3 regions of the Pseudomonas bambusae genome follow, and region 3 is predicted to be linked to each of the others. Evidence: predicted binding sites of a transcription regulator. Region 3 holds the regulator's gene; each other region holds the start of a gene.
What was found. The regulator FliA, encoded in region 3, starts transcription of late flagellar genes. The targets are predictions, from matches to a motif close to CTAAAGTTTNNNNNNNNNNNGCCGNTAA.

Region 1 (3,278 bases), 2.1 Mb from region 3:
ACGTTAACCCCGTGTTTGCGCAGCGCGGACGCGGCTTCCAGGCCGATGAAGCTGTCGCCGACGATCAGTGCCTGTTTGCCCGGCTTGGCGGCGGCGAGGATTTTCTTCGCATCGTCACGGGAACGCAGGGTCAGGACTTGCGGCAGGTCCGCGCCAATCAACGGCAGGGCACGCGGTTCGCCACCGGTGGTGATCAGTACGGCGTCGTAGGCAAAGCGGCGGCCGTCCGACAAGGTCAGACGCTTGTTGACGACGTCCAGCTTCATGACCTCGCCTTCGATACGCTCGATGTGGTTTTCGTCGTAAAACGCGTCGTCGCGAAGGGGCGGGGTTTCGTCGGGGCGCATGTCGGCCGCGAGTACGAATTTGCTCAGCGCCGTCCGGTCGTAACCCGGCGCAACCTCCCGGTCCACCAGCAACAGGCGGCCATTAAAGCCTTTTTCCCGCAACGCGCACGCGGCGGCCGTTCCGGCGGCACCGGCGCCGATGATGACAAAGCAGCGGTCGTCGTCGGGGCGGGTGTCGTGCTCGACAGAAAGCGCTTGATCGTCGACGTGAATCTGATCGTCGATCACTTGCAGCGGGTAGCGGGTCAGGGCGTCCAGCGCAGGCGGTTCGCACAGATGCCCGTCGGAAATGGCAAATTCTGCTTTGTGCCACGGACAGATCAAATGGCCGTTGCACACCGCACCGTCGGCCAGGGGCGCGCCCGCGTGAGGGCATTCCGCCTGATAAGCGCGAACCTCATCGCCATGGCGCACCAGTACGACTTTTTTCTCGCCTGCTTCAACCTGAATCCCGCGATCTCGACGAAGATCGGCCAGGCTCGCGACTCGATGCATTGCCATGTTCAATTCCTCCCAGGCTTTCTGTTGGGAGTCGGCGGGCTCGATAGAGGTTCACCGATTTTTCAGCTGCAAGCTTCGAGCGGCAAGGTGCCAGCTACGAGCAGCAAGCTACAAGCTGCAAGCAAAAACGCAATCGTGAGCATCTTGAGCGCTGCTTTTAGCTTGCCGCTTGCAGCTCGTCACTCACCGCTCTAAACCCAGGCGTTGATGCCAGTCGGCAATTGACTCTTCCGGATACTGTTCGAACTGCTGATCCTTCGGCCCGGCCTGGACTTCGACCCACGACGCCTTGGAGTCGAGCAATAGGTGCGTGTGCTCGGGCGGGGTGGGCAGGGGCGTGTCGATGGCGGAGGCGAACGGGTGAATCAGCTCCGGCCATTCCGGGCTGAACAGCCACAATGCACTGCCGCACTGCTGACAGAAATGCCGCTCGGCGCTGCTGGTGTGCACGTGTTTGTGTTCATCGTCGCGCATCTTCGCGTGGTAGATGGCGATGCTGCTTTTGCCTTTGACCTTCAGGCTTTTGGCGTCGCCACCGAGATTGATGGCATAGCCGCCTCCGCCTTGAGTCTTGCGGCAGATCGAGCAATAGCAGCGTTGATAGGGGTAGGGGTGGGCGCTGTTCAGGCTGAACTCCACCGCGCCGCAATGGCAGGAACCTTCCAGATGCATGATGGGCCTCCGTTCTCACTGGGGTCGACTCATAGGTCTAGACCTCGCGCTGGCCCAAGGTTTCCCCGAACGTTCGTTCGGATGTTTCATGAAGTGTTCGCTAAAGAAGCCCTGCTAAGCGTCGATAAGCAGAAGTCGTACGACAACTGCGACCACTGCCACCACAATAACGAGCCTACGGTCATGAACCTACGCAACCTCACCATCGCCCGACGTGCGGGCCTCGGTTTTACCCTGATTTCCCTGCTGGTCGCGTTGCTGGGCTGGTTTGCATTAAGCCAGATGTCCACCATCCGTCAGAGCGAGGTAGCGGTTGAGAGTAACTGGATGCCGAGCATGCGGCTGGTCAGCGAGATTCGCGAAGCCATGTTGCGCATCCGCACGATTTCGCTGCGCATGGCGCTGGACACCGATCCCAAGAGCGTCGGCACCTATAAGGGCCAGATGGACGCACGGGTCAAGGTGCTGAACGACAAACTGGGGACCCTCGACACGTTCATCGACACCCCTGAAGAGAAGGTGTTGTACGACAAATTCCGCAGTACGCTGGCCGATTACCAGCGCGGCCTTAGCCAGTCGTTCGTGTTGGCGGAAAGTGGCGATTCGAAGGCCATGAACACGTTGCTGCTGGTGGACATGAAAACCGCCGTCGATAATTCGGGCGCGCAACTCGGCGACCTGACGGACTTCTATTCGCAGCAGGTCGAACAGGAAGGCAAGGCTGCAGAGTCTCAGTACCGCGCCTCGCGCAATGTTGTGTTGGTGTTCGTGCTGATCGCGGCGCTGGCGACCGTCATCCTGGCCCTGTGGCTGACCCGCAGCATCATCCAGCCGCTCGAAGACGCGGTCACGGCGGCGGAATTCGTCGCCAAGGGCGATCTGACCCACGATATTCGCGTCGAAGGCAAGGATGAGGTCACGCGTCTGCTGACCGCGCTGCGTCTGATGCAAACCAATCTGCGCGGCACCTTGAGCCTGATCGGCAGTTCTGCCAGCCAATTGGCTTCGGCCGCCACCGCTCTCAATACGGTCACCGAAGACAGCCATCGCGGGCTCAATCGACAGAACGCGGAAATCGAACAGGCCGCGACGGCGGTCAACGAAATGACCTCTGCCGTGGAAGAAGTGGCGCGCAACGCGGTGTCCACGTCCCAGGCGTCCAGCGAATCCAACGACGCGGCGCAAGACGGGCAAGCGCGGGTGATTGAAACCGTGACCTCGATCCAGAACCTCTCCAGCAACGTGCAACACACCTCGGTACTGGTGCAGACCCTGGCCGATCAGTCTCAGGACATCGGCAAGGTGCTGGACGTGATTCGTTCCATCGCGGAGCAAACCAATCTGCTGGCGCTGAACGCCGCCATCGAGGCCGCACGCGCCGGGGAGTCGGGACGCGGCTTTGCGGTAGTCGCCGATGAGGTGCGCGCACTGGCCCATCGCACCCAACAATCGACGCTTGAAATCGACAAGATGGTCTCGACCATGCGCAGCGGTTCCAGCGACGCGCTGGCGTCCATGTTGGTCAGCCGCACGCGGGCGACGGAAACGCTGGAACTGGCGCAAGGCGCGGGGGAGTCGCTGACCCGCATCACCTCGTCGATCAACCAGATTTCCGAACGCAACCTGGTCATCGCCAGCGCCGCCGAAGAACAGGCGCAAGTGGCGCGGGAAGTGGACCGCAACATCGTCAACATCCGCGACCTGTCGCAACAGTCGTCCTCCGGTGCCAACCAGATCAGCGCGTCCAGCACTGAGCTG
Region 2 (3,278 bases), 3.0 Mb from region 3:
CGCCAACCCAGTGCAACCACTGCCCTCAAATCCTGAACTGCTTCACCAACCCACCCAACCGATCCCCCAACTCCGTCAGGCTGCGTGCGGTGTAGGCGCCGCTTTGTGCGTCATCCGCCACGGTGTCCACGGCCTGGGCGATCTGGGTCATGCTGCGGCTGATTTCTTCGGCCACGGCGGTCTGTTCTTCCGAGGCGCTGGCGATCTGCGCGTTCATGTCGTTGATGGTCTCGATCAACTGTCCGATGGCGTCCAGTGACGTGCCCGCCTCATTCGCCAGTTCACCGGTGGTTTTGCCGGTGTCGCTGGAACGACTCATCGCCACGACTGCCTCTTCGGCACCGCGTTGCAGCGAGTTGATCATGTCGTGAATTTCCTGGGTGCTCTGTTGCGTGCGGCTGGCCAGGGCGCGAACCTCGTCGGCGACGACCGCGAAACCCCGACCGGCATCCCCGGCACGGGCCGCTTCGATCGCGGCGTTCAAGGCCAACAGGTTGGTCTGTTCTGCCACCGAGCGAATCACGTCCACCACGGTCGCAATGGATTGCACGTCCTTGCGCAGGTGATCGAGGGACGAGCTGCTGTCGCCAATCTCGCCAATCAGCGCATGAATGCTGTCGATGCTCCTGTTCACCACGTTTTTTGCGTCCAGCCCGACATCACTCGTCTTGCGAGCGGCTTGGGAAGCGCCTTGAGCGCTGATGGACACCTGATGCGCCGCCGACGACATTTCATGAATCGCTGTCGCGACCTGATCGGTTTCCTGACGCTGACGCCCCATGGCCTGTTCCGAGCGCTGGGCCTGAGCCGACATATCACTGACCAGGCCGTTCAGCTGACTGGTCATTTCGGCGATCTGCCGCACCAGGCCGTGAATCTTCTCGACGAACAAGTTGAAAGATTTCGCCAGGGCGCCCAGTTCGTCATTGCTGGTTTCCGGGAGACGACGGGTGAGGTCGCCGTCGCCGGCTGCGATGTCGTCCAGGTTCTGTTTGATCACCAGCACCGGCTTGACCAGTCCATTGCCGAAGAACACCCCAATCAGCGCGACGATGATCAACAGGACTGCAACGACGGCGACGATCAACGCCGCTGAAGAACCGATGCGACCCTGTGTCGATGCCTCGATAGCCGCGACTTGCGTGTCGATGTCGTCGAGGTTGGCTTGGGTGCCGAATGCAAGGTCCCACTTCGCGAGGTAGTTGGTGTATCCCAGCTTCGGAATCGGCTTGTCGCTGCCCGGCGTTGGCCAGTCGTAGCGGAAGAAATGAGTGCCGTCTTTGGCCCGATCCACCAGACCGCGGATCACGAAAACACCGTTGGCGTCTTTGGCGTCGGAGAAATTCTTGCCGATATCCAGGTCCTTGTCGGCCCAGAACACGCGCACGTATTGCGAGTTGTAGCCGAAGAAGTAACTGGCCTTGTCGTATTGCAGGCTCTTCAGCACTTTGAGGGCGCGGTCGCGAGCGTCCATGTCGCCCGGTGCAGAAGCGTCGTAGATCGGCTTGATTGCCGCTTCGCCGATCTGCTGGTAGTTCTTCAGCGACAGTTTGCGCTCTTCAAGCAGCAGCGCGCGGGTCTGTTCGACTTCCTGCGTGGCCAACTTTTGCAGGACCACCCACGTGATGCAGCTAATGACCGCAGCCAATAAAAGGCTCGGAATGATGGCAAGCAGAATGACCTTACGGCGTAGGTTCAACGTCACGTCGGCGTCCTTGTAGGCGGAAGTATCATTTTCATTGATAGAAAGACGGCAAGCCATTGCTGAGCAGCGGTCATCTAAATGGAGGATTCAGATAACCGTATCGCTGACTTCGCGCATATCTTTAGGGGAGATGTAAGATAAATTACGGGCGCAATATGTTACAAGGCCATCATGATTGATGGGGGATGATGGCGGGACCGGCTGTATCGATTTGATTGATGTATCTCGAAGGGATAAACGTGAGATTAACGTCTTAGAGGGCGCTTCCCAGTGGGAGCGAATTCATTCGCGAGAAACCTTACAGGCGACAGACCCTCACCGCCCGAAACACCGCTTCGCGAATGAATTCGCTCCCACCGAGGCATTTAGCATCAATCAACGCTCGTGCAACGCCTCGGCGCGAGCCTTGAGCACGGGCTTGAGCAGGTAGCTGAGAATGCTCTTCTTGCCGGTGATGATGTCCACGGAGGCAACCATGCCGGGGATGATCAGCAGCGGGTGCTCATCGGTGCCCAGGTGGCTGCGGTCGGTGCGCAGCTTGATCACGTAGAAGGTGTTCTTCTTCTCTTCGTCCTGAATGGTGTCGGCGCCGATCTGTTCCAGCTTGCCCTTGAGGCCACCGTAAATGGTGTAGTCATAGGCCGTGAATTTGATCATGGCTTCCTGCCCCGGATGCAAGAACGCGATGTCTTGCGGACGAATCCGCGCTTCCACCAACAGCGTGTCATCCAGCGGGACGATTTCAGCGATGTCGCTGCCCGGCTGGATCACGCCACCCACGGTGTTCACCAGCATCTGCTTGACGACGCCGCGCACCGGCGAGGTGACCATGGTGCGGTTGACCCGGTCTTCCAGGCCTTTGGCGGTGGACTGCGCCTTTGAGAGATTGGTCCGCGCCTCGTTCAATTGGGTCAGCGCATCGCTGCGGAATTTGCCGCGGGTCTCGTCAATCTTGCGTTGCACTTCGGCAATGGAGGCCTGAGCGCGAGGAATCGCCAGGCTGGTGCCGTCCAGTTGACCGCGTGTTTCAACTTCGGAGCGTTTCAAGCGCAGGATGTCCACTGGCGAAACGGCGCCCTGCGCCACCAACGGCTCGGACATGCCGATCTCCTGACGCAGCAGGTTCAAGCTGTTGCGGTACTGCTCCTGCTTGGAACCGAACTCACGCAGCTCTTGCTGACGCTGAATCAACTGCTGTTGCAACCCGCCAATTTCATCTGCCAATTGCTGACGACGACTCTTATAAAGAGACTCTTCGTTGGCGGCCTGATTGGCAGCCGACTTGCGTGCTTCAGGGCTGATGTTCAGCGGGCGGTCATCGACCTCTGCGCTCAGACGCTCAACGCGCAGTTCCATCGCCACGCGATCCGCCTCGGTTTCCCCGACGTTGGAGGCAAAGCGGGTGTCGTCCAGACGAATCAGCGGCGCACCGGCGTCCACGATCTGCCCATCGCGGGCGTAGATCTGCGCGACGATGCCGCCTTCCAGGTTCTGGATTTTCTGGATTTTGGTCGAAGGGATCGCCTTGCCCTCGCCCTTGGTTACTTCGTCGATGACCGCGAAGTTGGCCCAC
Region 3 (3,278 bases):
AACCTTCGACGCGGCGGGCCAGATCACGAAACTCTTCAGCACCGATTTCGCGGCGCATGAAGCGGCCCCAATCGACGCTCAACGCCTTGGCGTCGGCGCTCAGGCCGTTCATCAGCGGTGTGCTCTGCTCCACCAGGTCCATCGTGCGGTTGGCCGCGCCTTCAGTGAGGCGGACAACGTACGACAGACGTTCGGTGGCATCCGTGATCTGCGACACTTCCTCGGCTTGCGGCATGTGCGGGTCAATCTGGAAATTGACGATTGCACTGTGCAGCTCGCGCGTCAGCTTGCCCACTTCCTGATACAGGCCGCGGTCCCGGGTCTGATTAAGCTCATGGATAAGTTGCACGGCGTCGCCGAACTTGCCTTTTTCGAGGCTGGCGACCAGTTCTTGTGCGTGTTTCTTCAGGGTCGACTCGAAGTCACCCATTGTCGAATCTTTGGAATCCATAGCGCCCTCACAGCGGACATCAGGAATTGACGCGCTCGAATATCTTCTCGATTTTTTCTTTGAGCACCTGAGCCGTGAAAGGCTTGACCACGTAACCGTTCACGCCCGCCTGAGCGGCTTCGATGATCTGCTCGCGCTTGGCTTCGGCGGTCACCATCAACACAGGCAGGTGACGCAGACGTTCGTCGGCACGCACCTGACGCAGCAGGTCGATGCCGGACATGCCAGGCATGTTCCAGTCGGTCACCAGAAAGTCAAAAGCACCGCTCTGCAGCATCGGCAATGCGGTGGTACCGTCATCTGCTTCGGCCGTGTTGGTGAACCCAAGGTCACGCAACAGGTTTTTTATGATCCGCCGCATCGTTGAAAAGTCATCAACGATGAGGATTTTCATGTTCTTGTCCAATTCGACCTCCAAGCAGTCTTTAACGCGCCCAGTGCCTGGACGCGCGTTCAATCAATACCGGCAACATCGCTCCACCGGTCACACGAAAACGAGGGGGCCTTTCGAAGAAACACGTGATGAGCGCCACGGAAAAAGTCCGAAGACCTGATCCCAGCGGCTCCTGCCTTGTCCCTTTTGCTTCCCACACAACGCCTTGCACAGCCGGCCTTACCACCCAAAACGCAGGCATCTTTGTGAAAAGACGGGCCCGCGTCAATGCGTCAACGCGCGCGCCATTCTCCCAACCGGCCCCGCAGACGTGCGGCGCACTGGCTATGCAGCTGGCTGACACGGGATTCGCTGACCCCCAAGACCTCCCCGATCTCTTTGAGGTTCAGCTCTTCGTCGTAGTACAACGCCAGCACCAGGCGCTCACGCTCGGGCAGGTTGGCGATGGCGTCCGCCAGCGCGCTCTGGAAACGTTCATCTTCCAGATCCCGCGACGGTTCGAGCGACTGGCTCGCGCCGTCCTCGTGCAACCCTTCATGCTCGCCGTCCTGCAACAGGTCGTCGAAGCTGAACAAGCGGCTGCCCAAGGTATCGTTCAGAATCCCGTAGTAATCGTCGAGACTCAATTGAAGTTCGGCCGCAACCTCGTGATCTTTAGCGTCGCGACCGGTTTTCGCTTCAATTGCACGAATCGCGTCACTGACCATGCGCGTATTGCGGTGGACCGAGCGTGGCGCCCAGTCCCCCTTGCGCACTTCATCGAGCATCGCGCCGCGAATACGAATGCCGGCGTACGTCTCGAAACTCGCACCCTTGGTGGAATCGTATTTGGTCGACACTTCGAGCAGGCCGATCATGCCGGCCTGGATCAGATCCTCGACCTGCACGCTGGCCGGCAGACGCGCCAGCAAGTGGTAGGCGATGCGCTTGACCAAAGGGGCATAGCGCTCGATCAGCTCATACTGAGAATCTTTGGACGATTTGCTGTACATGCGATAGCCACTTGCAGTCATGACACAGGCCCTGCACTGGTCTGATGAACCAGGCGCTCAACGAAAAATTCAAGGTGGCCTCGCGGGTTCGCCGGCAATGGCCAGGTATCGACCTTCTGCGCGATGGCCTTGAACGCCAGCGCGCATTTGGAACGTGGAAACGCTTCGTACACCGCACGCTGCTTCTGCACGGCCTTGCGCACGCATTCGTCGTACGGCACGGCGCCGACGTATTGCAGGGCCACGTCGAGGAAGCGGTCGGTGACCTTGGTCAGCTTGGCGAACAGGTTGCGGCCTTCCTGAGGGCTCTGCGCCATGTTAGCCAGCACGCGGAAACGGTTCATGCCGTAGTCGCGGTTCAGCAGTTTGATCAGCGCGTAGGCGTCGGTGATCGAGGTCGGTTCATCGCAGACCACCAACAGCACTTCCTGCGCGGCGCGCACGAAGCTGACCACCGATTCGCCGATCCCGGCAGCGGTGTCGATCACCAGCACGTCCAGGTTGTCGCCGATGTCGCTGAACGCCTGAATCAGACCCGCGTGTTGCGCAGGGCTCAGGTGAACCATGGTCTGGGTGCCCGACGCCGCAGGCACGATGCGCACACCGCCCGGGCCCTGCAACAGAACATCGCGCAGCTCGCAGCGTCCTTCAATGACGTCCGCCAAGGTGCGTTTAGGGGTCAGTCCCAACAATACGTCAACGTTGGCGAGACCCAGATCGGCGTCCAGCAACATGACGCGACGTCCCAGCTCAGCCAGGGCCAGCGAGAGGTTCACTGACACGTTGGTCTTGCCGACGCCACCTTTGCCACCGGTCACCGCGATAACCTGTACGGGATGCATGCTGCCCATGTTAATTTTTTACCTTGTCTTGCTTAGACCAAAGCCACATTTCGGGCTGCACGTTCACTGCGTGAACAATGCTTGGCAGACCATCGATGCAGGTATATTCCACTGTCATTTTCCTTACCTAGCCCGCGCGCTTGCCGGGGCTGTGATAAAGATCCGCAAACATATCCGCCATCGCTTCCTCGCTAGGCTCCTCCTGCATCTGAACGCTGACAGCCCTGCTGACCAACTGATGCCGACGTGGCAGATGCAGATCATCCGGAATGCGCGGGCCATCGGTGAGATAGGCCACGGGCAATTCATGTGTCACCGCCAGGCTCAGCACTTCGCCGAGGCTGGCGGTTTCGTCGAGCTTGGTCAGGATGCACCCGGCCAAACCGCAACGCTTATAACTGTGGTACGCCGCCGTCAGCACCTGCTTCTGGCTGGTGGTGGCGAGCACCAGGTAATTGCGCGCCTTGATCCCGCGACCGGCCAGACTCTCCAGTTGCAGGCGCAGGGCCGGATCACTGGCTTGCAGGCCGGCGGTGTCAATCAACACCACACGCTTGCGCAGCAACGGCTCCAGCGCCTGAGCCAGCGATTGACCGGGG

Region 1: AAEO81_RS12310 (methyl-accepting chemotaxis protein) is a predicted target of FliA. The motif match lies at 1,621-1,648, and genes of this name have one in related genera.
Region 2: AAEO81_RS04505 (methyl-accepting chemotaxis protein) is a predicted target of FliA. The motif match lies at 1,803-1,830, and genes of this name have one in related genera.

Annotation. Positions count from the first base shown of each region.
Region 1 covers NZ_CP151650.1:2,643,039-2,646,316, forward strand. The annotation lists gene AAEO81_RS12300 (FAD-dependent oxidoreductase) at 1-848, opposite strand, end outside; gene AAEO81_RS12305 (GFA family protein) at 1,032-1,520, opposite strand; gene AAEO81_RS12310 (methyl-accepting chemotaxis protein) at 1,704-3,278, shown strand, end outside.
Region 2 covers NZ_CP151650.1:992,104-995,381, reverse strand. The annotation lists gene AAEO81_RS04505 (methyl-accepting chemotaxis protein) at 26-1,705, opposite strand; gene AAEO81_RS04500 (HlyD family type I secretion periplasmic adaptor subunit) at 2,081-3,278, opposite strand, start outside.
Region 3 covers NZ_CP151650.1:4,721,162-4,724,439, forward strand. The annotation lists gene AAEO81_RS21530 (protein phosphatase CheZ) at 1-451, opposite strand, end outside; gene AAEO81_RS21535 (chemotaxis response regulator CheY) at 471-845, opposite strand; gene fliA (RNA polymerase sigma factor FliA) at 1,118-1,858, opposite strand; gene fleN (flagellar synthesis regulator FleN) at 1,855-2,688, opposite strand; gene flhF (flagellar biosynthesis protein FlhF) at 2,807-3,278, opposite strand, start outside.